3 regions of the Thermanaerovibrio velox DSM 12556 genome follow, and region 3 is predicted to be linked to each of the others. Evidence: riboswitches for the same ligand, from Rfam matches in the RefSeq annotation. Region 3 holds a riboswitch; each other region holds the start of a gene.

Region 1 (10,129 bases), 260 kb from region 3:
GAGGAGGGCATAAGGCGTCTTCACCGGCTTCAGTTGGAGGTGCTGGGGGTGGCTAGCTTTGAAGAGCTCGTGGGCCGCTGAGTTGGTCCTCGCCACCGGTAACCCCGGTAAGGTGAGGGAATGGGAGGGGCTTCTTCGGGGGCGGGGGATACGTCTTAGGCTGCCGGGTGAGAGGTTGGAGGTGGAGGAGGACGGGGCCTCTTACCTTGAGAACGCCCTTAAGAAGGCCAGGTCTTACGCGGAGGTATCCCCGGGGCTTCCGGTCTTGGCGGAGGACTCCGGCTTGGAGGTGAGGGCCTTGGACATGGGGCCCGGGGTGTTTTCCGCCCGGGTGGGTTCCTGCGATGAGGACCGGATAAGGTGGCTTTTGGGTCGTCTTGCCGGGGAGGCTGATCGGTGGGCCCGGTTTGTGTGCGTGGCGGTGCTGCTGTTGCCGGATGGCAGGGCATTTTCGTTCCGTGGGGAGCTGGAGGGTGCTATAGCCTGTGCTCCTGAGGGGGAGGGCGGTTTCGGGTACGATCCGGTCTTCATCCCCCGGGGGGTAGATGTCACCCTGGCTCAGGCGGGGGATCTTAAGGACCGGATATCCCACCGGGCAAGGGCGGCGGCAAAGCTGGCCCTATTTGCCCCCCTTGTGATAGAATCCATGGTTGAGCCGTCCGCTGGGCGGTAGGTTGTATTTTTGCTTTTTAAATCGCGGGTTTTCGGGGGTGCTGGACGTGAAGGTCCTTTTGGTTTTGTTGCAGTTGGTGGTATGTGTGGCCCTTGGGGGGTCCATATTGATGCAGCAGCGGAAGAACGGAGGTTTCGCCGGCATGTTCGGTGGAGGGACCCAGCAGGACAACTCTGGGGCCTGGCAGCGGATGAGTGGTCTTACCAAGATATCGGCGGTCTTGATGGGGCTCTTCATGCTGTTGTCTTTGGTGTTGGTGGCCATATCCTAGCTTTTTTCTTTTGTTCCGCCGGCCCCTTTGGGCGGCGTTCAGGAGGGGGTTTTGAGCCTTGTCTTCCCGGGTTGACCGGATGGAGGACGTTCTTGAGTTCAGTGTTAGCGGTGACCGGCTTTTCTCCGCGGATCACGGGGAGGTAGTGGAGGGCTGGACGTCGGACGTTTACTTCGTCAAGACCAGGGACGTTCTGCGGGAGCTTGGTAGGCTGGACGCGGAGGTCTGTGCGGAGGTTTTCGCCCGGGAGGGCGGGGTCTTCTGCGGGGTTGAGGAGGTGCGGCGTCTTTTCCTCAAGGCGGGGGCCAGGGTTTCCGTGGAGGCCCTTGAGGAGGGTGAGGAGTTTGCCCCCCGGGAGGTGGTGATGAGGATCCGGGGTCCCTATGGGGAGTTCGGCCTTTACGAGACCACCCTGCTGGGGATGCTGTCCAGTGCCAGCGGCTGGGCCACCGCCGCCCGGCGTTGCGTGGAGGCCGCTGGGGGGTTGCCGGTCCTGTGTTTTGGTGCCCGGCACGTGCATCCCTCCTGTGCTCCTGTGATGGAGAGGTCCGCTTTGATCGGCGGCTGTTCCGATGCGAGCTGCATTCTAGGGGCGAAGCTGGGCGGCAGGGAGCCCCGGGGTACCATCCCTCACGCCGCCATATTGATAGCCGGAGACACCGTGAAGGTCGCCATGGCCTATGACAGGGTGTTGCCGGAGCAGGAGAAGCGTTCCATCCTGGTGGACACCTTCCGGGATGAGGCGGAGGAGGCCCTTTCCGTGGCGGAGGCCTTGAAAGAAAGGCTTTTCGCTGTTAGACTTGATACTCCTGGGGAGCGAGGAGGGGTGACCCCTGATCTCGTCCGGGAGGTACGGTGCCGGCTTTCCATGGCCGGCTATGGTCATGTAGGGGTGTTCGTGTCCGGCGGTTTGAACCCCGACAGGATAAGGGCCCTTGCGGATGCCGGGGCCTGTGGTTTTGGGGTTGGCAGTTACATAGCCCACGGCACGCCGAGGGACATGACCATGGACATAAAGGAGGTGGACGGGAGGCCCGTGGCCAAGAGGGGCCGGATCCCCGGTGTTACCGACAATCCAAGGCTTAAGCGCGTGATCTAGTGGTTTTTCCGGTTTTTGTGCCGCGCCACCCCCCACGGCGGGCATGGGGCTGGGTTGACGCTGGGTTGCGCTTTTGAGTAGATGTGAAGAAAAGAAGATGCTGTCTTTTTTCAGCGAAGGAGGAGAATCCATGATCGGCACCAGATCGTTCATGGCTAAGAAGGAAGCCGTGGAGCGCAAGTGGTATGTGATTGACGCCACGGACAAGCATCTGGGTCGTCTTGCGTCCCGGATAGCGTTGGTCTTGTCCGGCAAGCACAGGCCCACCTACACCCCCCATGTGGACACCGGGGATTTCGTGGTGGTCATCAACGCCGAGAAGGTGGGGCTCACGGGGAAGAAGCGTGAGCAGTCCATGGTTCATCGGTTCAGCGGTTACTCCGGGGGTCTTAAGTCCGTGTCCTACGGCAAGATACTGGACAGCAACCCCGAGAGGCTCATCGAGCGGGTGGTGAAGGGCATGCTGCCCAAGAACCGGCTTGGCAGGGCCATGTTCAAGAAGCTTAAGGTCTACGCGGGTCCCACCCATCCCCACGGGGCCCAGAAGCCTGAGACCTTGGAACTTTAAGGAAGAGGGGGGAATAGAAGGTGCAGGCTTCCAACATGTACTTCTGGGGCACCGGCAGGCGTAAGAACGCGGTGGCCCGCGTGAGGATCCGTCCCGGTCAGGGGCTGGTGAAGGTTAACAACCGTGAGATCGGGGACTACCTGCCTCGGTTCACCTGGCAGCTTCACGCCCTCGAGGCGTTGAAGGTGGCGGGCGTGGAGGGCAAGGTTGACGTGTTGGTGAGGGCCCATGGGGGCGGTCTCACCGGCCAGGCGGGGGCCATCAGGCTTGGGATTGCCCGGGCCATATTGAAGATGAACCCCCAGGCTCGTCCGGCGCTGAAGAAGGCGGGGCTCCTTACCAGGGATCCCAGGATGGTGGAGAGGAAGAAGTTCGGTCAGGCGGGAGCCCGGGCTCGGTTCCAGTACTCCAAGCGTTAGTGGACTTGGGCCTCGCTGGCCTGGGTCTTCAAGTTCCTTCGGGGCCCTTCGGGGCCCCTTTGTCTTTGCGGTACTTGACAGACCGGTCGGTCTTTGAGAACATCCTAGCCGGATTTTGGAAGGAGGGAGTCTATTTGGTCTCCGATGCCAAGGACGCCATAATGAGCAGCGCGAGGATCATCTTCGCCCAGAGGGGTTACGAGGGGGCGGGGGTGGACTCCATAGTAAGGTCCGCCGGGGTTAGCAAGGGGGCCTTCTATTGGCACTTTCACAGCAAGTTCGACCTGTTCAAGCGGGTCATGGAGGACGAGGTGGACAGGATCGTATCCTACCTGGCGGATGGATCGGCCCAGGGGGAGGACGTGATTGCCATGTCGGTCCGGAAGGGGGAGGGTTTTCTCCAGCTGCTTTGGAAGGAGCGGGACTCCCTGTCCCTCTGGTTGGAGCTCCGGCTCTTGGCCCACCGGGGGGTTGAGGGCATGCGGGACCTGACGGGGTCCCTTCGCAGCCGCATGATGGGGGAGATGCGCCGGGTCCTCGCCGAGGCGGGAGGGCTCCCTGACGGTATGGAGGAGGTTCTTTGCATATTGTTCGACGGGATCATGTTCAACCTATGGGTGTGGTTTGACGTGGAGGACGCGGTGGCCCTTTGGAGGAGGAGCTGCGGGGTCCTTTTTGGGGGTGAGGCCCTTTGATGCCCGTGTATCGCCTCGGCAGGGGGTGCCTTTTGGCCCTTCTATCCCTTATTATCCTAGGCTCATCCTCGTCCGCCTTCGCCGGCGTGGTTCGGCTTGAGGACCTGGAGTCCAGGATGCTCGGATCTCACCCGGCGGTGAGGGCTCTTGATATGGCGGTGAGGAGGGCAGAGCTTGAGGTTCAGCAGGCCAGGGCGGGGCTTTCCCCCAAGTTGGACTTGGTGCTATACGGTTCAAAGGCCCAGGAGGCCCCCAAGGGGAAGGTGTACGATTTCGACAACGTCCCCATAGGTATAGCCATAACGGGCTACGAGGAGACATACAGGGCCTCGGTTGCGTTGACCCACCTCCTTTACTCCGGGGGTACCGTGACGAGCCAGGTTAGGGCCGCTCAAGCGGGGTTGGAGGCGGCGAAGGCGGACAGGGATCGGGGGGTCGAGGGGCTTCTCTACCGCCTCAGGGCCTCTTATCTTGCCCTGGTGAGGGCCAAGGGCAAGGCCCAGGTGGCCCAGAGGGTGGTGGAGCTGTCCGAGGCGTATCTGACCAGGGTTCAGGCCTTCTTCCGGGTGGGCATGGTGCCTAAGGCGGAGGTGTTAAGGGCTCAGGTGGCCCTTTCCAACGCCAGGTTGAACCTGATGAGGGCTCGAGGGGGCGGTTCAAAGGGCATACGCTGCCCTGGACAGGGCGGCAGGTTTCCCCGTCCCCAGGGACGGGGAGATGGAACAGCCGGCCTCGTTGCTGCCCGAGGAGCTGCCCCAGGATCTCCCGGATCTGGCGGCGGAGAGCCGGGCGGAGATCCGTTCCTTGGAGGAGTCCTACCGCCAGGCCAAGGCCCTTGCGGACGCCGCCGCAGGCCAGGACAGGCCTCAGCTGCTGTTCAAGGGGGAGGCTTACAGGGTGGGTTCCCATTTCTTCCCCTCCGATAAGGACGACTACCTCCTTTCCCTTACCCTGCAGTGGCGGTCATGGGACGGGGGGGAGAACCGGGCCAAGGCCCGTCAGTCCCTGGCTTTGGCGGAATCCCTGCTGTCCCGGGTGGAGGACATGAAGCTGGAGATACGCCGGGAGACCGTGGAGGCCCTGGAGTCCCTGAGGGAGGCCCGGGAGAGGGTTAAGACCGCGGAGGTCATGGTGGAGCAGGCCACGGAGGACCACCGGATATCCCTCAGGCGCTACGAGGCCCGGGTGGGCACCAACCTGGACGTGATGGATGCCCGGGTGAGGCTGGAACAGGCCATGAACGACCTCGTGGACGCCCGATGTGACCTGTTGTCCTCCCAGGCGGCCCTGAGGTACGCCCTGGGGGAGGACGGATGGGGGCAGATCGCGGCGACTGGTAAGCCGGTGAGCAAGGGCAACTAGACCAGCCTTTAGGGGGGCCGGATCTTCCCGGCCCCCTTTAGCGTTGCAGCCTTTAGATCCTTGGGGCAGGGGCCGGGATCCGCTCCGCCCATGGAGTAGGGCCTTGGGTTTTCGGGTGGGTTGAACCCTGCGGTTCCCAAGGGCGGGACTTATTCAGAAGATACTTAATATTATCCCATGCCCATCGAGTGTTAACATAGAAGTAACCGTTTCCCCCTGTGGCCCTATGGTGGTATGGCCATCCCAAGGGGTGCCGAGGGGGTAGCGGTTGTAAAAAACAAAGCTTAAAGGCCCGGCTGTTTCAGGAAGTCCGGTGAGAATCCGGCGCAGCCCCGCTACGGTGTGGGCGCCCTTTGGCGTCCAAGCCCGACACTGGCACCGGTGCCTTGAGTTGCGTCCACCCCTCGAGGGCGGGGGAGGACGCATGTTTCGTGTTCGGAGCCCTTGGGCTCCTTTTTTTATGAGGCCTGTCCGTTGGATCTAAGCTCTTGGGGAGGTGATGGCATGTAGGGGGTCATCAGCCTTAAGCTTGCCCTCTTGTGTGTCATGGCGTTCTAGTTTGATTTTAAGTCAGGGAGTTGCTTGCGTGTGTTGAGGAGTGATCCGGTTGATCAGGTTTAGATGTTCATCCCATGTTTTGGTTCGTTTGGGTCTTGGGGCTCTGCTCCTTGCCCTCTTATCGTCCCCTCTCCCCGTTCGGGGGATGGAGGTCCCGGTGGTGGAGGTCACCGGTTCCAGGTTGGCGGATCAGCTGGCGGACCTGCCCTCCCAGGGGTACGTCATAACCTCCGCCGACATGGCCTCCCGGGGTTTCCAGAACCTTCAGGAGGCCCTGGACTCCCTGCCCGGGGTGTCTGGGCTTGTGAACGGCGCGGGCATGGCCCAGTCCAAGGGCATCTCCATAAGGGGGATGACCACCGAGACGCTGCTTCTGGTGGACGGGGTGCCGTTCATGACATCCAGCTATGGCGCCGGTGCGGTGTTGGGGGCCCCCTTTGACCTGAGGTCCATACCCATAAGCTCCGTGGAGAGGGTGGAGGTGGTTAAGGGGGCCTCATCCGCCCTGTACGGTTCCCACGGTGCCGCGGGGGTCATAAACGTAATAACCGTGAAGGGGGCTTCCGGCCCTGGCGGCCCCTTCCAGGCACGTTTCACCGCCGGTTCCGGCGGTTACGGCATGGGGTCCTTCAGCGCCGCCGCCGCATCCAGCTCCATGTGGGCAAGGGTATCTTACTCCAGGGAGGAGGAGGGGGAGCGGGAGATAAGGCTTAGGGGCAACGGCCTCAGGGACTTCTCCAAGGACTACCGGTCGAACCACTACGGCCTTTCCGCCGGGTCGGCCTCCGGTAGGGGGTGGGAGTTTTCCAGCCAATGGGGGGATTATTCATCCCGTTGGACCTACGATGGAGCCGATAACCACCAGGATAACAGCTACTCCCGGGTGGCCTTGACGGTTCCGTTGGGTGGGATGAAGCTCAAGGGCTATTACGGGGAGTCCGCCAAGAAGGTCTTTGACAGCAGCGGCAGGAGCGACTACCGGGACCGCAACATGGGTTTGTCCCTGGAGGGACGGGGGCGGCTTTGGGGCAATGGGGCCGCCTATGGGCTTGAGGTAAGGCGTGATGACTCGGATTACCTGAACGTGGACAACCCGTGGGGCAACAACGACCCTTACGACCTCAAGCGGGACGGGATCATAGCCTACGGGGAGACCACCGTTCCGCTGGGGGATCTCACCGCGGATCTTGGGCTTAGGTACGAGAGGTGGCACGTGGAGGAGGGGGAGGACCAGTCGGAGCTGGCCCCGAAGGTCTCCCTTTACCGGGAGGATTCCACTGGGAGGCTCTGGTATCTTTCCGCCGGGAGGTTCTTCGTGATGCCCAGCTTCTTTCAGATTTACATGCCCATGAGGAGCTTCGGCGAGCCCAACTACTCCCTAAGACCCGAGAAGGGTTGGAGTTACGAGGGGGGCGTCAAGGGCAAAGACCGTTCCTGGAGCCTTGGTGTCTTCTACACCGATGTGGAGGACAAGATAAAGTACTGGTCAGATCCGGTTACCTGGATGGGTAAGTACGTTAACCTGGACGAGTACAGGGCATACGGGGTTGAGGGTATGTTTCGGGTGAACCTCTCCGGGGAGATGTACTACCAGCAGGGGATTTCCTGGACCTACGGGGAGGAGCTCAGCGGGGGCACCTGGTCCAGGTCCGGGGATCCAAGGTGGGACGTGACCGGCTCCCTCAACTGGGCCAGGGGGTCGTGGGGGGCCGGGGTAACCGGTCGCTTCTACGGTGACCGGGCCATAGCCAACAATAGCCGCGGATACTCCGACGAGGACCTGTTCCTGGTGGATGCCTTTATGTCCTACACGTCCAAGGACGTGACCTTTAGGTTGGGTGCTAGCAACCTGTTCGATCGCAGGTACGTGCTGGACCGGAACGGATACCTTACCCCGGAGCGCAGGCTTTACATATCCCTGGACGCCAGGTTCTAGCCCTTAGGGGCTGGGGGAGAGGGTAGGTTCGGGTTCTTCTTCCCTTCAGCCCCTCAGTCCTTCAGGCTGAAGCGGAAGGGGACCAAAACCCGGTCGTTAAGGTCCTCGGGGAACCTCCAGAGAAGCGCTGCCGTTAGGGCCGCCTGGTCCAGCCCCCTGTAACCGCTGGACCTGTAGATCTCCCCCTTTTGTGGCAACCCCTGTCTTACGATAAGGGATATCACAACGGTGCCCTCCTCCCCCCGTTTCCTTGAGGAAAGGGGGTAGGGGGGCACCGCCTTGATTATCGCCTCATCCCCCCTGTAGCGTCCCTCTTCGCCTCGGATCCCCTTGGGGGGGTCATCCTGGGTGCTCCTCCCGGTGGTCCCCCCTCCCTCGAAGGGGGATGCAACATCCTTCTGCTCCGCCGGGCTGCTGTCCCCGGTGCTGAGGGAATCCGAGGAGGATCTAGCCTGCCTCGTCCAGCCAGACCCCGGGGCGGGGCCGCCGATCGACTTGCCACCGGTTTTGCCATCGTCCACCTTCGTTTCCGTTGGCCTCCTTGGAGCGTCGGTGGAGTCCTCCTTGGCGGTTTTATGGGGTGTTGACCACGCAGCAGCCCCGCGGGGTTTGTGGGTCACCGGGGGCTGCGGGGGGATCGCCGGGGCTATGTATACCGTGATAGCCCTTGGGGTGCTGCCCTGCTTCCATCGGTGGGACCCGTTAATCCCCAGCCCGGATGCGGCGACGGCGATCGCTGCCCCGTGCAGCAGGAGGCTTAGGAAGATCCCCATGGGGCGTCTCATCTTGGTTCCTCCGTGAGTAGCCCCGGGGATGAGACCCCCGCCTCCTGAAGGGCCCACAGCACCCCTATCACCTTCCCGTAGGGGACGTCCCTGTGGGCCCCGATCAGCACCGGTCTTGCCTTGTCCATGGATCGCGCCATACCCTTGAGTTCCTCCAGGGTGACCTCTTTCCCCTCCGCGGTTATCGTCCCGTTCGCCAGGATTGTGACCACCATGGGGATTTTGAAGTTCCCCGCCTTTTCAGCTGGTGTGCCCTTGGCGTGAGGGAGGAGGACCTCCTGAAGGTTTAGGTGGCTGAACGAGGAGGTGATCACGAAGAATATTATGAGGATGAACAGCACGTCCAGCAGGGGTGTCATGTCTATGTCCAGTCGTTTGCGCCTCACCCCAAGCTGGCCGCCTCCTCCCGGTCCGTGGGGAGCGGTCCCCCCGCCTTAATTCGAGCCAGCACCAGCAGGTCGGCCAGACGGTTCATGGCCTCCTGGGACCATTCGATCATGTGCTGAAGGGTCATGAGCCCCACCAGGGATGGTATGGCGCAGGAGAGTCCCGCCACGGTGGTGAAGAGCGCCACCCTTATCCCCCCCGCCACCTCTGACGAGTTGGCCCCCGCGGCGTCTATGGCCCCGAACATCCGAACCATCCCGATAACGGTGCCGAGGAGCCCCAGCATGGGGGAGAGCCGAATGGACAGCTCCAGCCATCCAAGCCCCCTCTGCTGGCTGAACAGCTCCCCCCTTATGAAGACCTTCCCCGCCTCCCTCATGGCCGGGGCCCCGGCGTTCCAAAGGCTCATCAGCTCCCTCATGAGCCTTTGGGGCAGGGTACCCTCCCCCGCGGACCGGATCGTCCGGTCCAGCTGATCCGGGGATGATGGGTTGGATAGGCCCCTGAGCAGCCCGTCCGCCCTTTTGAGCTGCCCTCGAAGGGACCACATGAGCAGGAACCTCTCCAGGAACACCCCCGTGGAGCAGATGGACATCCCAAGGATCACCCACATTATGGGTCCCCCCTCGTTCATGAACCACAGGATGGATTCCAACACCTTATCAACCTCCCTGCTGTTTGGTTTATTGGGGTTATTCGGGTCTTGTGCGGCCTCGTCCTTCGGACCTGGCGGCAAGTCAGCTCCTCCTCAGGAGCAGCCACAGGAAGAAGAGGGCCCCCACCCCGGAGGTGATTATGCCCACCGGTATCTCCGACGGGGCCCACAGGGTCCTTGCCGCCACGTCACAGAGGGTCAGCATGGAGCCCCCTATCATGGTGCTGGCAAAGAGCACCTCCCCCTCTCCCCTTGCCCCGGTCATCCGGGCCATGTGAGGGCCGAAGAGGCCCACAAAGCCTATGGGGCCGCAGATGGAGACGCTTGAGGCTACCGCCAGGGATATGAGGGAGAACAGGATGAGGCGCACCGATTGCACCGGTACCCCCCGGCTTTGGGCCAAGAGGGTGCCGCAGCGTATGAGCTTGAGGTCTTGCAGAAAGAAACGGCAGACCAGGAGGGTGCCCCCCAGGGTGATGAGGGCGGGGAGCAGGGGGTCCCATCCTATGATCTGTATGCCCCCCACTGGCCCACCTCATCATCCTGAAGGAGTCCGAGTAGCCCCCGCTGTATTGGATTATCATGTTTAGGCTCCCGAACAGGAAGCTGGCGGCAACACCTGCCAGCATTAACCCCTCCCCGGAGGGGTTGCGCCTTTGAGTGGCCGCCCCCGCTGCCTGGATGAGGCCTATGGCCAGGGCGGAGCCCAGGAACGCCCCCG
Region 2 (10,129 bases), 230 kb from region 3:
CGCCCCTTGCTCCCAAGGGGCTGCCCTTCTCCCCGGATCTTGTGGATCGTTTTGCCCTGCTGCAGAGGGTTGCTCCGGATGGGGAGGTGAGCTTTGCCGCCCGGCTAACCGGTGGGGACGAGGTCTTAAAGGGGGGTAGGGTCCCGGAGGGGCTTTTGCTTAAGGATTACGGCGCGGCCACCACGGGGGATGGGGTCTTTGCGGTGTCGTCCCCTTCTGGGGAGGAGATGGGTTTCATGGCCTATCGGGAGGGGACGTTGTTCTTCTCCTCAACCCGGGAGGGTCTTGAGGGGATGCTGCGGTTGTCCTCCGGGGAGGGAGAGCATCTCTTGGGGGGATGGGATTTGGAGCCCTCCTGGGGGGGGCACCTGGCAGTTGGGGACGGGGGCCGTCTTGTTGAGACGTACAGCTCCGATGGGGGGGAGATGACCCTGGAGGCGGCGTTCCGCCGTCTTAAGGGGGATGGTGAGGGGGATTTCGTCCCCGCCGGGGAGGCCCGGTGGCGCCTTCGGGGGACGAAGATGGCCCTGTTGGAATCCCTGGACCGGGCGGATTGGTCGGCCCTCAACTTCCGGGTGGCCTCTCCGGTGGCCTTGGCCATGGGTTTCAAGGTGAGGGACGGCAAGGCCCAGGAGGTCCCCTTCATGGACTCCATAGGCCGTTGGCTTGACTCCCTTGGTTTGAGTCCCGAGGGCAAGGGTTCTATAGTCTCCAGCCCGGTGGTGCTGAGCCTTGGGGGAAGGACCGAGCTTCTCTGGCTTGAGATGCCCGGTTTGCTCCTGAGCTTTCCCTCCTCCGGTAAGGCGGGGGAGGAGCTGGCCAAGGGGGTATGGGAGAAGCTGCTCCTCGGGGCTGCCGCCCAGCCCATGAGCGGGTACCAGAGCGGGGGATACACGAAGCTGCCCTTCTCCATGGTTGCCGCTTCTAACGGTGAGGAGGCGGAGCTGGGGCTCATATCCCCGAACACCATAAGGGAGTCTAGGAACGCACTTCCCGAGGGTCTCATGGGGCCGAACCGGGGTTGGGTGTACGCTAACCTGCCGGAGCTGGCCCAGGCGGTTGGAGACGTCATGGGGATAATGGGCATGCTCGGGTTGGATGACGATAACCCGTTCTCCGATAAGGCTAGTGGGGATGTGCGGTCCGTCCTGTCCTCCATGAGCCCGGTGCTGTTGGTTTTCCAGGATGCGGAATCTGGGAGGATGGAGTGGTACAATCCCCCAAAGCGATAGACGGGGAGGTATTGGGATATGAGTGATGCGGGTAGGGCGAACCCCTTCGACGTGCTGAGCCGGAGGGGTTTGGTGGAGTGGTGCAGCGCTCCGGAGGGTCTTAAGGGGCTGTTTGAGTCCCAGATGGTGACCGGGTACGTGGGATTTGATCCTTCGGCGGACAGCCTTCACGTGGGTAACATGGTGCCCATAATGGGGCTTGCTTGGCTGCAGCGCCTGGGGCATCGGCCCCTGGCGATAGTGGGAGGGGGCACCGGTCTCATAGGGGATCCCTCCGGGAAGAGCAAGGAGCGGCCGCTGCTGACCCAGGATCAGGTGGTTCACAACATGGAGTGCATCCGGGAGCAGCTTGCCCTGTTCCTGGACTTCGACCGGTCTCCCAACGGGGCGCTTATAGTTAACAACTACGACTGGCTCAAGGAACAGACCCTGATCGGATTTTTGAGGGACACGGGGAAGTTCTTCACCGTGAACTACATGATAAGCCGGGAGTACATAAGGAGCCGCCTGGAGGACCCGGACAAGTCCATAACCTACACGGAGATGTCCTACATGCTGCTTCAGGCCTTTGACTTCTGGCACCTGTACAGGACGTACGGCTGCAAGCTCCAGATGGGGGGCAACGACCAGCAGGGCAACATCCTGGCGGGGGTTGACCTGATCCGCAAGAAGGAGGGTGGCCAGGCCTACGGCTTCACGTTCCCGCTTCTCCTCACCTCCACGGGGCAGAAGTTCGGCAAGTCCGAGGAGGGGGCGGTGTATCTGTCCCCCAAGAGGACCTCCCCGTACAAGTTCTACCAGTTCTGGATGAACGTGGAGGACGATTCCCTGGCCAGGCTATTCCGGATGTACACCTTCCTCGACGAGGAGGAGATAGACCACGTGCTGGAGCAGCACATGAGGTCCCCGGAGAAGCGGGTTGCTCAGCGGATGCTTGCCATGGACATGACCCGCAGGGTGCACGGCTCCTTGGTGGCGGAGCGGGTGGCCCGAACCAGCGAGATCCTCTTCGGGGACTGTGATTTCAGCTCCGCGGACCTGGAGACCGTTAAGGTGTTGGAGGGGGAGATCCCCACGTCTTTGGCGGACATGTCGGTGGGGGACTCCATGGTGGACCTCATGGCCCTTTCCGGGGTGTGTGCCTCCAAGGGGGAGGCCCGGCGTCTTCTGAAGGGCGGCGGGGTCTACGTTAACGGCCGGAGGATCCAGGAGGAACACCGCCTGGAGGATAGGGACGTGCTCTTTGGCAGGTACGTGATCTTCCGGCTGGGGAAGAAGAAGTACCATCTGGTGATCCGGAGGGGTTAGGGGTGACCTTTTCGGAGTGGGTTTTGAGGGCCCTCGGCAGGGGGGCCCTCTTGTCTCCCGTTGCCTTTGTTATGCAGCGGGTGGTGAGGGGGCTTGCGATTGCCCTGGATCTACGGGGGAAGGTGGCCCGGCGGAACATTGCCCTGGCCATGGGGGGGCTTTCGGACCTTGAGGTTAGGGATCTGTACCGCCGGGGGGTGGATCACCTGGCGTGGTCGCTGGTGGAGTGCCTTGCGCTGAACGTGCGCCCCGATCTGGCCCTTGAGTGGGTTGTGTCCGCGGAGGGTTTGGAGGAGCTTGATGGGCCCATTGGGGAGGGACGCGGGGTCATCCTGGTGACCGGGCACCTGGGCAACTGGGAGCTTGCGGCTTTCTGGCTGGCCCAGTCGGGATATCCGCTGATGCCCATAGTCCGTCCCCCGGATGACGGAAGGCAGGCGGGCATGTTGGAGGAGTTCCGACTTAGAGGTGGAGTGAGGACCATCCCCAAGGGGGATAGCATGACCCGGGCGGTGAAGGCCCTTAAGGGCGGTGCGGTGCTGGGGGTGTTGGCGGACCAACACGGGGGCGCTGAGGGCATGCCCGCGGAGTTCTTCGGGCTTGTAACCTCCACCGTGAAGGGTCCCTCGGTCTTCCGGTACCTAACGGGGATGCCGGTGGTCCTTCTTGAGGCCTGGAGGGAGGGGCCTTTTAGGCATCGTCTTAGGTTCAGCCCGGTTGAGTGGGACGAGAGCGGGGATAAGGAGTCCCGCATAGCCCTTGGGGTGGAGGCGGTGAACCGGGCCCTTGAGGGGGCCATAAGGCGTCATCCGGAGCAGTGGTTTTGGCATCACCGCCGTTTCCGGGAGGCAATGCGGGACCGCCCTGTGGGCCTCTAGGTCCTCTCTGACCAGAGGACGCCTCCTGCGGCGTAGTCCTCATCCTTCATCTCCCTTATGATTATGCGGACCTGTTCCCTTTGGACGCCTAGGGAGACGCAGACCGCATCGGTCACCCGCTGAACCAGTTCCTGTTTGGCCTTGAGGTCCCTACCCTGGAGCATATGGATCTCCACTATGGGCATTCTCTCATCCTCCCCTTGGTGTGAGGTGGTTTAAGGTGTGTATAGCAGATGATACATTGAAATGGCTCATGACGTTCATGGCGGTTCTCTTAGGGGCTTGTGTTGCGTCTTTCGTTGAGACCGCTGCTCATCGGCTGGTCACTGGTCGTCCCTTTTGGGGCCGGGAGAGGTCTTGCTGCGAGTCCTGTGGTAGGCAGCTTGGCACTTGGGATCTGATCCCGGTCTTGTCGTTCCTGTGGTTCAGGGGCCGCTGCAGGACCTGCGGGGACAAGATCCCCAAGGAGTACCTCTTCTACGAGGCCTTCACCGCCCTTGCGTTCGGCTTGGCGGTTTTCGTCTTCGGCCCTGGTATCAAGGCCCTTTCATGCATGGCCATGTTCTCCTTCGGGCTGTTTCACGGGGTGACCGATCGGGAGAGCGGCTATGTCTACGACGTGGTATCCATTGCCTCCTTCGTCGCCGGTGTTTCCTTTGGGTATTTGGGGAGTGGAATGCCGGGGCTTAAGTGGGCGCTCCTCGGGGGTCTTGCGGGTTTCTTGCCCCTTGCGCTGATCGTGGTGTTGTCGTTTGGGCGCATGGGCATAGGGGACGCCATCCTTATGGGGGGGCTTGGTACCTTCTTAGGTCCCGTGGGCGCCCTGTTGGGGGTTTACTTTGCGGTCATCATCGGTGGTGTTTGGGCCATCTACATGGTCCTAAAGGGGCGGATTAACAGGAAGGACCCGGTGCCCTTCGGTCCATTCCTCTGGGTCGGGTCCTTCCTGGCCTTCATGTTGAAGGGGTGGATAATCCGGTTCTTGAGCGACTGGTTTTTGGCCCTTTAATGGTTCACCCCTGGTGTTCCTCCATGAAGCGGGTGAGCTCCTCTCTTATGGATGAGCCGGAGTCCATGGAGCGGACCTTTTGGAACAGCTCCAGGCAGCGGTCCTTGGTGAGCCGCATGAGGTAGTCCTGTATCCAAGGTATTCGAGGGGCGGACATGGAGAGTTCGTGGAAGCCCAGGGCGACCAACAGGGGCAATGCCAGTGGGTCTCCCGCCATCTCCCCGCACATGCCGAGCTCTATGTTAGCCTCGTGGGCGGCCCTTGCGGTGTTCTCCAGGAGGGCTATGACCGCCGGGTGGAACGGTTCGTACCATTGGAGGAGCCTTGGGTTCTGCCGGTCCACCGCCAGGGTGTACTGGACGAGGTCGTTGGTCCCCACGGAGAAGAAGTCCACCTCTTTGGCCAGTACGTGGGCTGAGGCGGCGGCGGCGGGGACCTCTATCATTATGCCGAGATCGATGTTTTCCGCCACCTTATGTCCCGCGTCCTTTACGCTGAGCACCGCCTCCGCCAGCATGGCCCTGGCGGTCCTTATCTCCCAGAGGCTTGTGACCATGGGTAGCATTATCTTGAGGTTTCCGAAGGCGGAGGCCCTGGCCAGGGCCCGCAGTTGGGTCATGAAGATCTCCCGGTACTCCATGCAGATCCTTATGGCCCTAAGCCCCAGGAACGGGTTGGCCTCTTCTCCCACCAGGCCCTTTATGTAGGGCACGTCTTTATCGCCCCCGGCGTCCAGGGTCCGGATTATGACCGGGTGTGGAGCCATGGACTTAAGGGCCTCGCTGTAGGCCTGGAACTGCTCCTCTTCGGAGGGGGAGTCCGAGCGTCCCATGAACAGGAACTCGGTCCGGAAGAGTCCCACCCCGGTGCCGCCGAAGTTAAGCACCTTTTGGGTGTCCTTTGGGGAGGCGATGTTGCCGAAGAGGAGGACGGATATGCCGTCCTTGGTGACGCTGGGCTTCCCCTTCAGTTCCTTGAGCCTGAGGCGGGTTTCCTCCTGGGCCTTGATGCGCCTGTCGAAGGCCTCCTCCACCTCGCGGGAGGGGAACAGGATGACCTCTCCGCCCACCCCGTCCACCAGGATGGTGTTGCCCCTTTGGAAGCTGTCGTCCATGGGTATCCCCGAGACCGCCGGTATCTCCAGGGCCTTGAGGAGTATGGCGGAGTGGCTGGTGGGGCCTCCCTGGGCGGTGACGACTCCCTTGACGTTTCGTTTTATGCCCAGCACCGCCGCATCGGAGGGGGCCAGCTCGTCGGTGACTATTACGTAGTCCTGTTTGTCATCGATCTGGCTTATGTCCTCTCCGCCGGTGATTATCCTGAAGAGCCTCTGGCCGATGTCCAGGATGTCCGCCGCCCGTTCCTTGAAGTAGGGGTCGTCCAGGGCGTCGAACTGGGCCTTTATGGAGAGTGTGGCCTCCACCACCGCGTCCTCCAGGCACTGGCCCTGCATTATGGCGGCCAGTATGGCGTCCACAAGCATGGGGTCTTGGATCATGAGCTGGTGGGCGTCGAAGATGGCGGCCTTCTCAGGTCCCAAGGTGGCCTTGGTGGAGTCCGCCAGGGCCTTTAGCTGTTCGATGGCCTTCTCCTGGGCCTCCCGGAAGCGCTGCTTGTCGTACTCGGAGTTGACCTGAGGAGCGCCGGTCTGTTGGAAGGGCCTTTGGTGGATCCTCAGGATGACCCCTTTTGCCAAGCCCGGGGAAATGGGCAGTCCTTTAACGGTGAGCTGTTCACTGGAAGCTAGAGAATTCAAGTTTCTTCCCCCCTAGGATGTCATGGGATAAGTTTATCTTTTACAGGGGATTTAAGCAAAGGGTGGGGGATCAAGAGGGGTTTATCCTAAGCTGTCTTTTGTCTTTGCGGGGTTTTTCGCAGTGTTTCGCGTGGGGCTGGCGCGGGTATTATTTGTAGTTATTTTATAAAAATACAACATTGCACTATGGGTTGACTATTCTGGTTGATTCGTTTAGCCTTGCTGTTTAAGGATGAGGTTGTTTGTGTTGAGCATGTTGCCGCTTTATCGTGACTTGCCGGTCCGCGACTTAAGGGAAGCCGATGGGATTTCGGCGCGGGGCCGCCACTGTGATCCCGACGAGGCCGCGTAAGACCACTGGGTTATACCTGGGAAGGGGCGGCTTAGGATGAGGGTAAGCCAGGAGACCTGTCGCGGATGAGGTTCTTAGAGGTTCCGCGTGACCCCGGGGCCCAAGGCGCAGTTTGGCTGTGTTGCCATGTGCACTTGGGCCCTGGGGTTTTGATTTTTTCGGCGTTTGTTCTTTGGAGCAGATCCTGAGGGGTTGGAGGTGATGGGAAGGTGAAGCTGAAGACCAGGCTTTTCGGTCGGGTGTACCAGTTTAGGAGCGTGAAGGAGGTTCTCGCCAAGGCTAACGAGGAGAAGTCGGGGGACCGCCTGGCGGGGATAATCGCCGAGTCCATGGAGGAGCGGGTGGCGGCCAAGCAGGTGTTGGCGAACCTGACGGTGGGGGATCTGAGGGAGAACCCGGTGGTGCCCTATGAGGAGGATGAGGTCACCAGGATAATCCAGGACGACGTTAATGAGAGGATCTTTGGGGAGATACGCAACTGGACCATTGGGGAGCTTCGTGAATGGATATTATCTGACCGCACCAATGGGGAGGACATAAGGCGGGTAAGCCGGGGTCTTACCAGCGAGGTGGTGGCGGGGGTGGCGAAGCTCATGAGCAACCTGGATCTCATCTACGGGGCCAGCAAGATCCGAGTTCCCGCCCACTGCAACACCACCATAGGGCTACCGGGGACCCTTGCGTCCCGGCTTCAGCCCAATCATCCTACCGATGACGTGGAGGGTATAAGGGCATCCATATTCGAGGGTCTGTCCTACGGGGTTGGGGATGCGGTGATAGGGCTTAACCCGGTGGACGACACGGTGGAGAACGTGAAGAAGATCCTGCACAGTTTCCAGGAGATCAAGGAGAGGTATGAGATACCGACGCAGATGTGCGTTTTGGCGCACGTCAGCACCCAGATGGAGGCGGTGCGTCAAGGGGCGCCCACGGACCTGTTCTTCCAGAGCATAGCGGGTTCTCAGAAGGGGAACGAGGCCTTTGGCATAACCGCCCACATGCTGGAGGAGGCGATGGAGCTGGCGGCCCGGCAGGGCACGTCCGTGGGTCCTAACTTCATGTACTTTGAGACCGGTCAGGGGTCGGAGCTCTCATCGGATGCTCACTTTGGGGCGGACCAAGTTACCATGGAGGCCCGCTGTTACGGTTTTGCCAAGCGGTTCAAGCCCTTCCTTGTGAACACCGTGGTGGGCTTCATAGGTCCCGAGTACCTTTACGACAGCAAGCAGGTGATAAGGGCTGGCCTTGAGGATCATTTCATGGGGAAGCTCACGGGGATCCCTATGGGATGTGACGCCTGCTACACCAACCACATGAAGGCGGACCAGAACGACATAGAGAACCTGGCGGTCCTTCTTACTGCCGCGGGATGCAACTACTTCATGGGGATACCTCACGGGGACGATGTGATGCTCAACTACCAGTGCACCAGCTACCACGACACCCCCACGCTGAGGCAGCTGCTGAAGGTGCGCCCCATACCTGAGTTCGAGTGCTGGCTGGAGAGATGGGGGATCATGGAGAACGGCACCCTGACCGACCGGGCCGGGGATGCTTCCATCTTCTGCTGACGGGAGGGCTGGTAGAGATGGTGACGGAACTTGAGCTTAAACAGCTGGTGAAGGAGATACTAATGGAGATGGGTTCCTTGGAGGAGCCGGGGCAGCGGGTTGTCGTGGAACCCCCGTCGTCGGGCTCCGGGGAGGATGCCCTTGGCTTGGATGACGAGGGCTTGCCCGATCTTACCAAGCTTGACATAAGGAAGCATTGTCTTGTGCCGGAGCCTAAGGACCCGAAGGCCCTGATGGCCATGAAGGAGAAGACCCCGGCGAGGATAGGGGTTTGGAGGGCGGGACCCCGTTACAAGACCGAGACGCTGCTGCGTTTCAGGGCGGACCACGCGGCCGCCCAGGACGCGGTGTTCAGCGACATATCCGAGGAGTTCCTGCGGAGCAACGACCTTAAGGTCGTACAAACCCTATGTTCCGATAAGGATCAGTTCCTCACCAGGCCGGACCTGGGCAGGAGGTTTTCCGACGAGTCCAAGGGGGCCATAAAGTCCATGGTGCCCCAGCCTCCCAAGGTTTTGGTCTACCTTTCTGATGGGCTCAGCACCACTGCGGTGGAGGCCAATGGGATGGACACCTTCAAGGCCGTGTCGCAGGTTCTTGAGTCAAAGGGAATCAAGTTACCGAAGCCCTTCTTTGTGAAGTACGGGAGGGTCCCCGCCATGGACGTGGTATCCGAGGTGACCGGAGCAGAGGTGGTGTGCGTGCTCATCGGTGAGCGTCCAGGGCTGGTCACCGCGGAGAGCATGTCCGCCTACATAACCTACCGGGGCACCGTGGGGATGCCCGAGGCGAAACGCACCGTTGTCTCTAACATCCACTCCGGTGGCACCCCGGCGGTGGAGGCGGGGGGCTACATAGGGGAGATCATAAAGCTGATGCTGGAGAAGAAGGTAAGCGGGATAGATCTAAAGCTTTAATTAATTAACGAGCCCCTAAGGAGGGAAGGAACATGAAGGGAGATCCCCTGAAGGCGAGACTTTTGAGCGTGAAGATAATCCCCAACGTTAACCCGGACATGGCATCCGCCCTTGGCCTTAGGCCCGACCAGAGGAGCCTTGGTATGGTCACCGCGGACAGCGACGATGTGACGTACACCGCCCTGGATGAGGCCACCAAGAAGGCGGACGTGGAGGTTGTGTACGCCAAGTCCTTCTACGGAGGTGCTGCTAACGCCAACACCAAGCTGGCCGGGGAGATCATAGGCATCATAGCCGGTCCCAACCCGGCGGAGGTCCGAAGCGGCCTTAACGCCATAGCGGACTTCATAGAGAACGAGGCATGGTTCGTTTCCGCAAACGATGACGATACGATCCCCTACTATGCCCATTGCATATCCAGGACTGGAAGCTACCTGTCCAAGGTGGCGGGGATAAAGGAGGGGGAGGCCCTGGCTTACCTCATAGCCCCTCCGTTGGAGGCCATGTACGCCCTGGATGCGGCTTTGAAGGCCGCGGACGTTAGGTTGGCGGCTTTCTACGGTCCCCCCTCGGAGACCAACTTCGGCGGGGGATTGCTCACCGGTTCTCAGTCCGCCTGTAAGGCCGCCTGCGACGCCTTTGCCCAGGCGGTGATCTTCGTGGCCGAGAACCCGCTGCTCTTCTAACCGGACCCGGGGAGCGGTCTACTCCATGGGTTGCGGTGATGCTCTCACCGGCAAGGCCCTCGGCATGGTGGAGGTGTTTGGGATGCTGGGGGCGGTGGAGGCGGCGGACTCGGCCCTGAAGGCTGCGTCGGTGACCCTTCTGGGGGCCCTCAAGGTCAAGGGTGGCATTGTCACGGTCCTGGTGGCGGGGGACGTGGCCTCCGTGAGGGCCGCTGTGGACGCTGCGGCCGCCTCGGTGGGTAAGGTGGGGGTGAGGATGAGGGGGGTGCACGTTATCCCCCGTCCCCATTGGGAGGTTTGGGGCATGTTGGCCCCGGGGTCTTCCCCGGAGGATGGGGCGTCTTCTTCAGCGGCGGATGAAGCTTTGAGTGACGAAGCCCCGTCTTCAGGGCCGCTGGAGGTGTCCCGTGGAGCTGACGA
Region 3 (10,129 bases):
CGGTCCTTTCGTGTTCAAGGAGTGGAAGCACGACCAGAAGTTCGTGGTGGAGCGGAACAAGGACTACTGGGGGAAGGACGCCCAGGGCAACAAGCTGCCGTACCTGGACCGGGTGGAGCTAAGGATAGTGCCGGATAACTCGGTGGCCTGGATGGAGTTCAAGAAGGGGAACATAGACATATTCCCGGCGGTTCCCAATGAGTTCTACAAGGATTGTGTGGCCCAGTACGGTCCTAAGGGGCTTCTGATGGAGAAGCCCGGGTTGGGAACTTTTTACATAGGCATGAACATGTCTAAGTCCCCCTTCAAGGACAACCAGAAGCTCCGTCAGGCCCTCAACTGGGCTATCGACAGGAAGGCCATATCTGACATGATCCTGAATGGCCGTAACAAGCCGGTTAAGGGGGTCCTTCCTCCCGGCATGCCGGGCTACAACCCGAACCTCAGGGGTTACGGTTACGATCCTGCGAAGGCCAAGAAGCTCCTGGCGGAGGCGGGTTACCCCAAGGGGCTTGAGGTGGAGTTCCAGTTCAATGCTGGCGCTGGTCACAAGTCCATATGCGAAGCGGTGCAGGCCCAGCTGTCCCAGATAGGGGTGAACGTGAAGCTGAAGGAGCTGGACTGGGGTGCCCACCTTGACACCTGCGACCGGGGGGAGACCCAGATGTTCCGGATGACCTGGGTGGTGGACTACATGGACCCGGACAACTTCCTCTTCGTGAACCTCCACTCCTCCAACGCGGGTTCCAAGGGCAACTACTCCTTCTACAAGAACCCCAAGGTGGACAAGCTGCTGGAGGCGGCCCGCAGCAACCCCAGCTGGGATCAGCGGATGAAGCTCTACCGGGAGGCGGAGCAGCTCATTGTGGACGATGCCCCCTGGATCTTCATGCTGGCCACCACTATAAGCACGGTGAGACAGGATGGCGTGAAGGGTTACGTGTTGTCCGCCATGGGGGATTACAAGACTGACTTGAAGACGGTATGGAAGTCCAAGTGATCTACTGGTTGTAGTGATTTGGGGTCGGGGTATCTCGGCCCCAAATTAATAATATTTAATCTCAGTCTCTTGTGGTACAGTTTTTTGTCCTCTGCGTTTTATCGGTATAGACATTTAATTATTATGGTTCTATAGTTTGAAAAGTGAAACACCACGTTGCGGGAGGTGGTTTATGGCTTTTGTTTCGAGGTAGGTGGGCGTCAAAAAAAATGAGTTTGAGTTGAGACTTGAGGGGAGGTTCCTTGGATGAAGCGAGGAGTATTTTTTGTAGGTTTATGTCTGATCCTTTGTCTTGCTATTCCCGCTTTTGGAGCTGAGAAGCCGGTGTATGGTGGTACCTTGGTTTACCGGGAGGCCAGTGATCCCCCTAAGGTAGATCCCGCCTTTGCGACTGACACCACGTCCGATAGGGCTCTCAACCTGATCTTTGAGACCTTGGTTGAAAACGACCCGGACGGCAAGAAGATACTCCCTGGCCTTGCGGAGTCCTGGAGCATAAACAAGGACGCCACGGTGTTCACCTTCAAGCTCCGCAAGGGTGTTAAGTTCCACAGCGTGAGCGAGGGTAAGCCCACCCTGAACAAGGGGCGCGAGGTTAGGGCGGAGGACGTCAAGTACTCCTTCGAGAGGCTTGTTAGGGTTAAGAGCCCCCGGGCCTACTTCGTGGAGCAGATAAAGGGTTACAAGGATTTCAGCGAGGGGAAGGCCAAGGAGTGGGCAGGCATAAAGGTGATAGACCCCTACACGGTGCAGTTCACCCTGGACTATCCGTTCGCCCCGTTCCTGTCGGTGCTGGCGTACTCGGCGTTCAGCATAGTGCCCAAGGAGGACGCGGAGAAGTGGGGCAAGGACTTCAGCTTCCACCCGGTGGGGACCGGTCCTTTCGTGTTCAAGGAGTGGAAGCACGACCAGAAGTTCGTGGTGGAGCGCAACAAGGATTACTGGAAGAAGGATTCTAAGGGTAACAAGCTTCCTTACCTGGACCGGGTGGAGCTGAGGATAATACCGGATCAGTCAGTGGCCTGGATGGAGTTCAAGAAGGGTAACATTGACATCTTCACCGCTGTGCCTGATGAGTTCTACAAGGATTGCGTTGCCCAGTACGGTCCCAAGGGGCTTTTCATAGAGAAGCCTTGGGTTGGTACCTACTACATAGGTATGAACATGTCTAAGCCCCCCTTCAAGGACAACCAGAAGCTCCGCCAGGCCCTCAACTGGGCTATCGACAGGGAAGCCATAAACCAGATGATTCTCAACGGCCGTCGGAAGGTCAACAAGGGAGTCCTTCCTCCCGGCATGCCGGGCTACAACCCGAACCTCAGGGGTTACGGTTACGATCCTGCGAAGGCCAAGAAGCTCCTGGCGGAGGCGGGTTACCCCAACGGGCTTGAGGTGGAGCTCCAGTTCAATGCTGGCGCTGGTCACAAGTCCATATGCGAAGCGGTGCAGGCCCAGCTGTCCCAGATAGGAGTGAACGTGAAGCTGAAGGAGCTGGACTGGGGGGCCCATCTTGACACCTGCGACCGGGGGGAGACCCAGATGTTCCGGATGGGGTGGGTGGTGGACTACATGGACCCGGACAACTTCCTCTTCGTGAACCTCCACTCCTCCAACTTCGGCTCCAAGGGTAACTACACGTTCTACAAGAACCCCAAGGTGGACAAGCTGCTGGAGGCGGCCCGCAGCAACCCCAGCTGGGATCAGCGGATGAAGCTCTACCGGGAGGCGGAGCAGCTCATCGTGGACGATGCCCCCTGGATCTTCCTCTTCGCTTACACCACCAGCCTGGTTCACCAGGATAACGTAAAGAACGTGAAGCTCCCCGCCATGGGGGACTACAAGACCGACCTTGCCACCGTATGGAAGGTGAAGAAGTAGCTTTGCTGGTACCGTAACCGGGGCCCCGGGGGCTCCTCTTGGCTCTCGGGGCCTAATCTCACTGGGCTATCCTTAGGAGGTGCGGCTTTGTTTCAGTATGTCCTAAGAAAGTTGTTGGTATCCATCCCGGTGGTATGGGGAGTGGTTACCGTGATATTCATACTTATGGCGGTGGTGCCTGGGGATCCGGCCAGGATAATGATGGGCCAGCGGGGGGATCCCGAGACGCTGGCCCGCATAAGGGCGGACCTGGGTTTGGACAAGCCCCTGACGGTTCAGTACATGGACTTCATGGGTAAGCTTGTGAGGGGGGACCTCGGCAAGTCCTACAGGACCAACGAGCCGGTTACGAAAGCCATAGGGGAGAGGTTCGGTTCCACCATGAGGCTGGCGCTGTGGGCCATGGTGGTGGCCACGATAGTTGGGGTGGCGGCGGGGATAATGTCCGCGGTCAAGCAGTATTCCCTCTTCGATTACTCCGCCATGTTCATTGCCATAGCGGGTGTTAGCGCCCCGGTGTTCTGGTTCAGTCTTCTTCTCCTTTTGGTGTTCGCTTACGGCCTTCACTGGGTTCCTGGGGTTGGTTATGGGGATGGTTCCTTCAAGTATCTGATACTTCCTGTGGTGGCATTGGGACTTAGGCCCGCGGCCATCATAGCCCGTCTTACTAGGTCCTGCATGCTGGAGGTCTTGAGCATGGACTACATAAGGACCGCCAGGGCGAAGGGGCTTTCGGAGTGGAAGGTCATAGCCAAGCACGCCCTCAAGAACGCCATGATCCCGGTGGTAACCATAGTGGGGGCGGAGATGTCGGGGCTCCTGTCCGGGGCGGTGCTCACCGAGACGGTTTTCGCCTGGCCTGGCATAGGGCGCCTTGCGGTGGAGGCCCTGGTGGCCAGGGACTTCCCCATGATAAGGGGGACCGTCATAGTTATAGCCCTCATCTTCCTGGTGGCCAACCTCATAGTGGACCTCTCCTACGGGCTTTTCGACCCGAGGATTCGCTACGACTAGGGGGTGCGGTTCGTGAGCGTGAGCGACAACGTTCAGGTTAACGTGTGCAATGCCGTGTCCGAGGAGCCGAAGCCGAGGAGTCTTTGGCACGATGCGTGGCTCAGGTTTAAGCGCAACAAGCTTGCCATGGCTGGGCTCTTCATGACCATAACGATAATCTTGGCGGCCCTCTTGGCTCCGGTCATAGCCCCCTACGATCCGGTGAAGCAGCTCATCTGGACCGAGGGGATGGACGTGCGGCTTGCGGCACCGTCCGCCAAACACATAATGGGCACGGACCTCTATGGCCGGGACATATTCAGCCGCATTCTCTACGGGGCGAGGATATCCCTTCAGATAGGCATATTCGCCACGATGGTATCCCTTTTAATAGGCATACCTATGGGTGCCATATCGGGATACGGTGGGGGGTAAGGTGGATGACGTGATCTCCTGGTTCATGAACGTCATCTACGCATTCCCGTTCCTGCTGTTCGTGATGGCGGTGGTGGCGGTCTTTAAGGACCCAGGGCTCACAACGGTTTACGTGGCCATAGGCCTTATAAGCTGGGTTACCATCGCTAGGGTGTTGAGGGCACAGTTCATGCAGCTCCGGGAGATGGAGTTCGTGGAGGCCGCCAAGGCCCTGGGGCTTCCCACCTGGAAGATCCTGTTTGGGCACATACTTCCCTCCGCCATGGCGCCGGTTATAGTCCAGGCCACCATGGGGATGGGGGGCATCATAATGATAGAGGCGGGGCTTGCGTTCCTCGGTTTCGGCGCCCAGCCCCCCACGCCGTCCTGGGGGCTCATGATATCCGAGGGACAGCAGTACCTTGCGTCGGGCAAGTGGTGGTGGTCCATATTCCCCGGCCTTGCAATCATGTACACCGTTCTGGCCTTCAACTTCCTTGGGGACGGCTTGAGGGACGCCCTGGACGTACGGATGAAGCGATAGGAGGTGCCTTAGATGCTGCTTTCGATAGAGTCCCTTAAGACCTCCTTCCATACGGATCACGGGGTGGTAAGGGCGGTAGACGGGGTCAGCTTCTCGATAAATCACGGGGAGACCCTTTGCGTGGTGGGTGAGTCCGGGTGCGGTAAGTCCGTCACCGCCCTGTCGGTTATGGGCCTTCTTCAGAAGCCCTCCGGCAGGGTGGACGGGGGCCGGATAGTTTTCGAGGGCACCAACCTTCTGGAGCTGCAGGAGCATGAGATGAGGAAGGTCCGGGGCAACTCCATATCCATGATATTCCAGGAGCCCATGACCAGCCTCAACCCGGTCTTCACCGTTGGTGACCAGATAAGGGAGCCCTTGATGCTTCACCAGGGGCTTAACAAGCAGCAGGCGGATGAGCGGGCCCTGGAGATGCTGGTGAAGGTTGGCATATCGGAGCCCAAGAAGCGGCTGGAGTCCTATCCGCATCAGATGTCCGGGGGCATGAGGCAGAGGGTGATGATAGCCATGGCCCTGGCGTGCAATCCCAAGCTGCTGATAGCCGACGAGCCCACCACCGCGCTGGACGTCACCGTTCAGGCCCAGATACTGGACCTTATGAGGAACCTGAAGAAGGACTTCGGGTCCGCCATAATGCTGATAACCCACGACCTTGGGGTGGTGGCGGAGATGGCGGACCGGGTTGTGGTCATGTACGGCGGCCAGGTGGTGGAGGAGGCCATGGTTCGGGAGGCCTTCAAGGACCCACTTCATCCCTATACCAGGGGGCTTCTGGAGTCCATCCCAAGGCTCGACGAGGACCGGGAGAAGCTGCCGGTGATACCCGGGGCCGTGCCTGACCCAAGGTACTTCCCCAAGGGATGCCGGTTCTCAAACCGTTGCTACCACTGCTCCAGCCGCTGCGTGAACGAGAACCCTCCCCTGTACCTTTTGGAGGACGGGCGCAAGACCAGGTGTTTCCTGTACGATGGGGACAAGAGGGTCAAGGGGGTAGAGAAGCATGAGTGAGCCGATACTGGAGGTGCAGGGTCTTTACAAGCACTTCCCCATCAAGAAGGGGCTTTTCCGATCCGTGGTGGGACACGTTAAGGCGGTGGACGGGGTATCCCTGAGGATACCCAAGGGCAAGACCTTGGGTTTGGTTGGTGAGTCCGGCTCCGGTAAGACCACCACCGGAAGGGCGCTGCTGCACCTCATAGAGCCCACCGGCGGCACCGTTAGGTTCCAGGGGGTTGACGTGTCCCAGAAGCTGAAAGAGGACCCCAGGTGGGTCAGGCGGTCCATGCAGATCATCTTCCAGGACCCCTACGGCAGCCTTAACCCCAGGCGGACCGTTATGGACATAGTGGGGGAGGCGCCCCTCTACCACGGGATCGTGGACAGGTCGAACCTCCAGGATTACGTGGGGCAGGTGCTGGAGATGAGCGGCCTTAAGAGGACCGACGCCATGAGGTATCCCCACGAGTTCTCCGGGGGCCAGCGGCAGCGCATAGGCATAGCCAGGGCCCTGGCGGTGAAGCCGAGCTTCATGGTTTGCGACGAGCCCGTGTCCGCCCTGGACGTGTCCATAAGAAGCCAGATATTAAACCTGCTCAAGGACCTCCGGGACCAGTTGGGGCTTACGTACCTCTTCATATCCCATGACATGTCGGTGGTCCGCCACATATCGGATCACGTGGCGGTCATGTACCTGGGCAAGCTGGTGGAGTCCGCCCCGAAGGGGGATTTCTTCAGGGAGCCCCTGCACCCGTACTCCAAGGCCCTTCTCTCCGCGATACCCCTTCCGGACCCGGAGGCCAAGAGGGACCGCATAATCCTGGAGGGGGACGTGCCGTCCCCGGTGAACCCCCCGTCGGGATGCCGGTTCCACCCCCGGTGCTCCTACGCCATGGAGAGGTGCCGTTCCGAGGAGCCCCCGTTGGCGGACGTGGGGGGGAGAGAGGTTGCCTGCTGGCTCCACTGCCGGTAGATCTGACCTTTCAGGTTGGGTTATTTCAGCTCTTTCAGCGCGGGGGACGGGGTGCCGTTCCCCGCTTTTTGCGTCCTTGCATGCGTTCCCGCCGTCCTGTGCCTTTCCTTTTACCCATTGGGGGGCTATATTAATGGCTGGACTAAAAATTATTCGAAAGGGGGCATGGGGATGAGGAGGTTTTTAGCCGTTCTGTCCGCCACCGTCTTCATAGTATTAGGTGCTTCGTCCTTTGCCTTTGGGGCCATGAGCAAGAGGGACCAGGGCGTAAGGCTTGGCATGGAGGTAAGGGCCAGGATAATGTCCGAGTCATATCACTCCAGGAGCGACCTTGCCCTTTGGAAGAGGCTGTTGAACGACCCGCCGTCGAAGTTGGAGGACCGCATAGGGGCCGGGCTCGCATTGGTGGACCGCATATTCCCCGGAGGGGACCCTTCCAGGTGGGAGGAGATAAGGGGGTTCATCGATGACTCGGGTGTTCCAAAGTCCCTTGCGGCGGCGGACGCGGTGCTCTTCACGTCTTACCTGGCGGTGAAGGCCCTGCCGGGCAACGAGGGCATGTGGCTCGCCTACGTGCTGATGGAGCCCTTCTTCCGGTCAGACCTTGCGAGGTTGGTCTACGGCAGGACCTGTCCTGTGCCGGTGGCGGAGATGATGAAGAAGATGGCCGAGGCAGGGGTTGAGCCCCCGGAGGGCTGGCCCGAGCCATTTGAGGTGGTGGGCTTCCTTCCCCTGGGGGCCCCGGTTTCTGGGTCCGTTTCCCAAGAGCAGGTGGCCCTCTACGGCATGTGGAGGATGGATCGGGAGGGAAGGATTAAGATGGACGCCAAGGACCTCGCCTGGGACCGGGAGGAAGGGGCGGTCTACAGGATATCCGGGGAATGAAAGAATATAGTTATTTGAAAAGTTAGAAATAGACAGGATAATATTGACAAAATATCTCGTATGGTGCTTGAATACCCCCAAGCCTCGCCGCTTGGGGGTTTTTAGGTTTCCGACGGCAGTTTTGTCGGGGGCCTGGGGCGGCGGGATGTTATAGGCTTTTAGATGTGTAAAACCTAAACTTCCTCGGGTGAACGGGAAGCCGGTGAAAGTCCGGCGCGGACCCGCCACTGTGAGCCTGACCTCGTGCACGTTATCCACTGGGGGCCTTTGGCCCCTGGGAAGGGGTGCTTGGGGGATGAGGGTTAGCCAGGAGACCGGCCCGGGGGAGCGGCGGGAGATGTCCGCGGAGATCGGACTTTCGCCCGGGCGCGTCCGTTGGGGCGTGGGGCCTTTTGGGGGTCCTTCGGTCCGTCCCATGCGGCATTGCACGGTTGAAAGGGGTCTTCGCTATCGAGCGAAGACCCCTTTAATTTAGGGCCTCATGGCCTTGGAAGGAGCTGGTGCACCGTGGGACTTACGTTAACCGAGAAGCTGCTTAACGGTCACTTGGTGGAGGGAGAGCCCAAGAGGGGCTCCAGGGTGGGGATAAGGATAGACCAGACCCTGACCCAGGACGCCACCGGAACCATGGCCTACCTGGAGTTTGAGGCCCTGGGGGTCCCAAGGGTTAAAACCGAGCTTTCCGTGAGCTACGTGGATCACAACATGATCCAGGAGGACTTCAAGAACCCCGATGACCATCGGTACCTGATGGACGTGGCTCGGAGGTGCGGGATCATCTTCTCCCCTCCGGGGAACGGCATATGCCACCAGCTGCACGTGGAGCGCTTTGCGGCCCCCGGTAAGACCTTGCTTGGCAGCGACTCCCACACCCCCACCTCCGGCGGGGTGGGCATGCTTGCTATAGGGGCGGGGGGCATGGACGTGGCCCTCGCCATGGCGGGGGAGCCCTTCTACCTTACCTATCCGGCGGTGGTCAAGGTCCATCTTACAGGGCAGCTCTCCCCCTTCGTGTCCGCCAAGGACGTGATACTTGAGGTCCTCCGCCGCATAGGGGTTAAGGGCGGCGTGGGGAAGGTTTTGGAGTACTGCGGCCCCGGTGTGGGGACCTTAGCGGTTCCAGACAGGGCCACCATCGCGAACATGGGGGCGGAGACCGGGGCCACCTCCTCGGTGTTCCCCAGCGACGAGGTGGCCAGGGAGTGGCTTAGGGCCCAGGGGAGGGAGCATCAGTTCGTACCCCTGGAGGCGGACCCGGACGGGGTTTACGACCAGGTGATAGAGATAGACCTTTCCAGGGTTGAGCCCTTGGTGGCCCTGCCTCATCAGCCGGACAACGTGATCCCCGTGCGCGAGGCGGCGGGGATGGAGATCCAGCAGGTGATGTTCGGTTCCTGCACCAACTCCTCACTCCGGGACCTGGAGGCGGTGGCCTACCTCCTCAGGGATATGTCGGTGCACCCGGAGGTGGACTGCGGGGTATCTCCTGGGAGCCGTCAGGTGCTTCATCACATGGCCAAGTCCGGTGCCCTTGAGTCCATCCTATCCGCGGGGGTGAGGATCCTGGAGGTGAGCTGTGGGGCCTGCATAGGCATGGGTTTCGCCCCTCCCACCGACGGGGTGTCCTTAAGGACCATAAACCGCAACTTCCTGGGCCGCTGCGGGCACAAGACCGGCAAGGTGTGTCTTGTGAGCCCCGAGACCGCCGCGGCCTCCGCGGTGGAAGGCCGTATCACGGACCCCAGGGATTTCGCGTCGAAACACTCAAAGGCCCCGTTCGTGTTCCTCCAGCCCGAGCGGTTCCACATAGAGGACCGCAGGTTCGTGATGCCCTCCGATGACCCTGAAAAGGTGGTGATCCGAAGGGGTCCCAATATAGCCCCCCTTCCTGAGATGGGGCCCATGGAGGAGGTCATATCGGGTACGGCGCTCCTCAAGGTGGGGGATGACATAACCACGGACCACATAATGCCCGCGGGGGCCAAGGTGCTCCCGTTGAGGAGCAACGTTCCCGCCATATCCAAGCACGTCTTCGAGGTTGTGGATCCCACCTTCCCGGAAAGGGCCCTTGCCGCCAAGGGGGGCTTCATAGTGGGAGGCGCCAACTACGGTCAGGGTTCCAGCCGGGAGCACGCCGCCCTTGCGCCCAGGTACCTGGGAGTAAAGGGGGTTTTGGCCAAGAGCTTCGCCAGGATCCACCTGGCTAACCTGGTCAACTTCGGGATACTGCCCCTGGTCTTCGAGGACCCGTCGGACTACCAGAGGGTAGACCAGGGGGACCAGTTGGAGATCCGGTCCCAGGACGTGGTCCCCGGCAGGGCGTTTCAGGTTTTGAACCTCACCAAGGGGTTGACCATCCGGTGTGTTACCCCGGTTGGGGAGGGGGACCTGGAGATCATAAGGGCGGGAGGCAAGCTGAACCACGTGAGGTCCAAGGGATAGGACG

What was found. A riboswitch is a leader RNA that binds a small molecule or an ion and turns the genes downstream of it on or off. The one in region 3 is predicted to bind cobalamin.
Region 1: linked by a shared signal. The riboswitch ahead of THEVEDRAFT_RS01215 (TonB-dependent receptor plug domain-containing protein) and the one ahead of THEVEDRAFT_RS00080 (aconitate hydratase) in region 3 are both predicted to bind cobalamin.
Region 2: linked by a shared signal. The riboswitch ahead of THEVEDRAFT_RS08010 (ethanolamine ammonia-lyase subunit EutB) and the one ahead of THEVEDRAFT_RS00080 (aconitate hydratase) in region 3 are both predicted to bind cobalamin.

The regions. Positions count from the first base shown of each region.
Region 1 covers NZ_CM001377.1:270,895-281,023, forward strand. The annotation lists gene rph (ribonuclease PH) at 1-81, shown strand, start outside; gene THEVEDRAFT_RS01180 (non-canonical purine NTP pyrophosphatase) at 59-673, shown strand; gene secG (preprotein translocase subunit SecG) at 720-944, shown strand; gene THEVEDRAFT_RS01190 (nicotinate phosphoribosyltransferase) at 1,024-2,043, shown strand; gene rplM (50S ribosomal protein L13) at 2,174-2,611, shown strand; gene rpsI (30S ribosomal protein S9) at 2,632-3,030, shown strand; gene THEVEDRAFT_RS10055 (TetR/AcrR family transcriptional regulator) at 3,105-3,725, shown strand; partial or broken gene THEVEDRAFT_RS09730 (TolC family protein) at 3,878-4,315, shown strand; gene THEVEDRAFT_RS09735 (TolC family protein) at 4,443-5,087, shown strand; adenosylcobalamin (AdoCbl) riboswitch at 5,364-5,515, shown strand; gene THEVEDRAFT_RS01215 (TonB-dependent receptor plug domain-containing protein) at 5,686-7,581, shown strand; gene THEVEDRAFT_RS09095 (energy transducer TonB) at 7,635-8,366, opposite strand; gene THEVEDRAFT_RS01225 (ExbD/TolR family protein) at 8,363-8,752, opposite strand; gene THEVEDRAFT_RS01230 (MotA/TolQ/ExbB proton channel family protein) at 8,749-9,411, opposite strand; gene THEVEDRAFT_RS09740 (iron chelate uptake ABC transporter family permease subunit) at 9,491-9,934, opposite strand; partial or broken gene THEVEDRAFT_RS09745 (iron chelate uptake ABC transporter family permease subunit) at 9,984-10,129, opposite strand, start outside.
Region 2 covers NZ_CM001377.1:1,658,767-1,668,895, reverse strand. The annotation lists gene THEVEDRAFT_RS08040 (hypothetical protein) at 1-1,232, shown strand, start outside; gene tyrS (tyrosine--tRNA ligase) at 1,251-2,540, shown strand; gene THEVEDRAFT_RS08030 (lysophospholipid acyltransferase family protein) at 2,543-3,418, shown strand; gene THEVEDRAFT_RS08025 (2-hydroxymuconate tautomerase) at 3,415-3,603, opposite strand; gene THEVEDRAFT_RS08020 (prepilin peptidase) at 3,681-4,427, shown strand; gene ptsP (phosphoenolpyruvate--protein phosphotransferase) at 4,432-6,183, opposite strand; cobalamin riboswitch at 6,437-6,613, shown strand; gene THEVEDRAFT_RS08010 (ethanolamine ammonia-lyase subunit EutB) at 6,745-8,106, shown strand; gene eutC (ethanolamine ammonia-lyase subunit EutC) at 8,124-9,023, shown strand; gene eutL (ethanolamine utilization microcompartment protein EutL) at 9,056-9,709, shown strand; gene THEVEDRAFT_RS10265 (BMC domain-containing protein) at 9,735-10,129, shown strand, end outside.
Region 3 covers NZ_CM001377.1:9,720-19,848, forward strand. The annotation lists partial or broken gene THEVEDRAFT_RS00045 (ABC transporter substrate-binding protein) at 1-1,000, shown strand, start outside; gene THEVEDRAFT_RS00050 (ABC transporter substrate-binding protein) at 1,247-2,878, shown strand; gene THEVEDRAFT_RS00055 (ABC transporter permease) at 2,966-3,892, shown strand; gene THEVEDRAFT_RS09625 (ABC transporter permease) at 3,905-4,306, shown strand; gene THEVEDRAFT_RS09630 (ABC transporter permease) at 4,332-4,829, shown strand; gene THEVEDRAFT_RS00065 (ABC transporter ATP-binding protein) at 4,842-5,837, shown strand; gene THEVEDRAFT_RS00070 (ABC transporter ATP-binding protein) at 5,830-6,798, shown strand; gene THEVEDRAFT_RS00075 (hypothetical protein) at 6,970-7,683, shown strand; cobalamin riboswitch at 7,852-8,020, shown strand; gene THEVEDRAFT_RS00080 (aconitate hydratase) at 8,191-10,125, shown strand.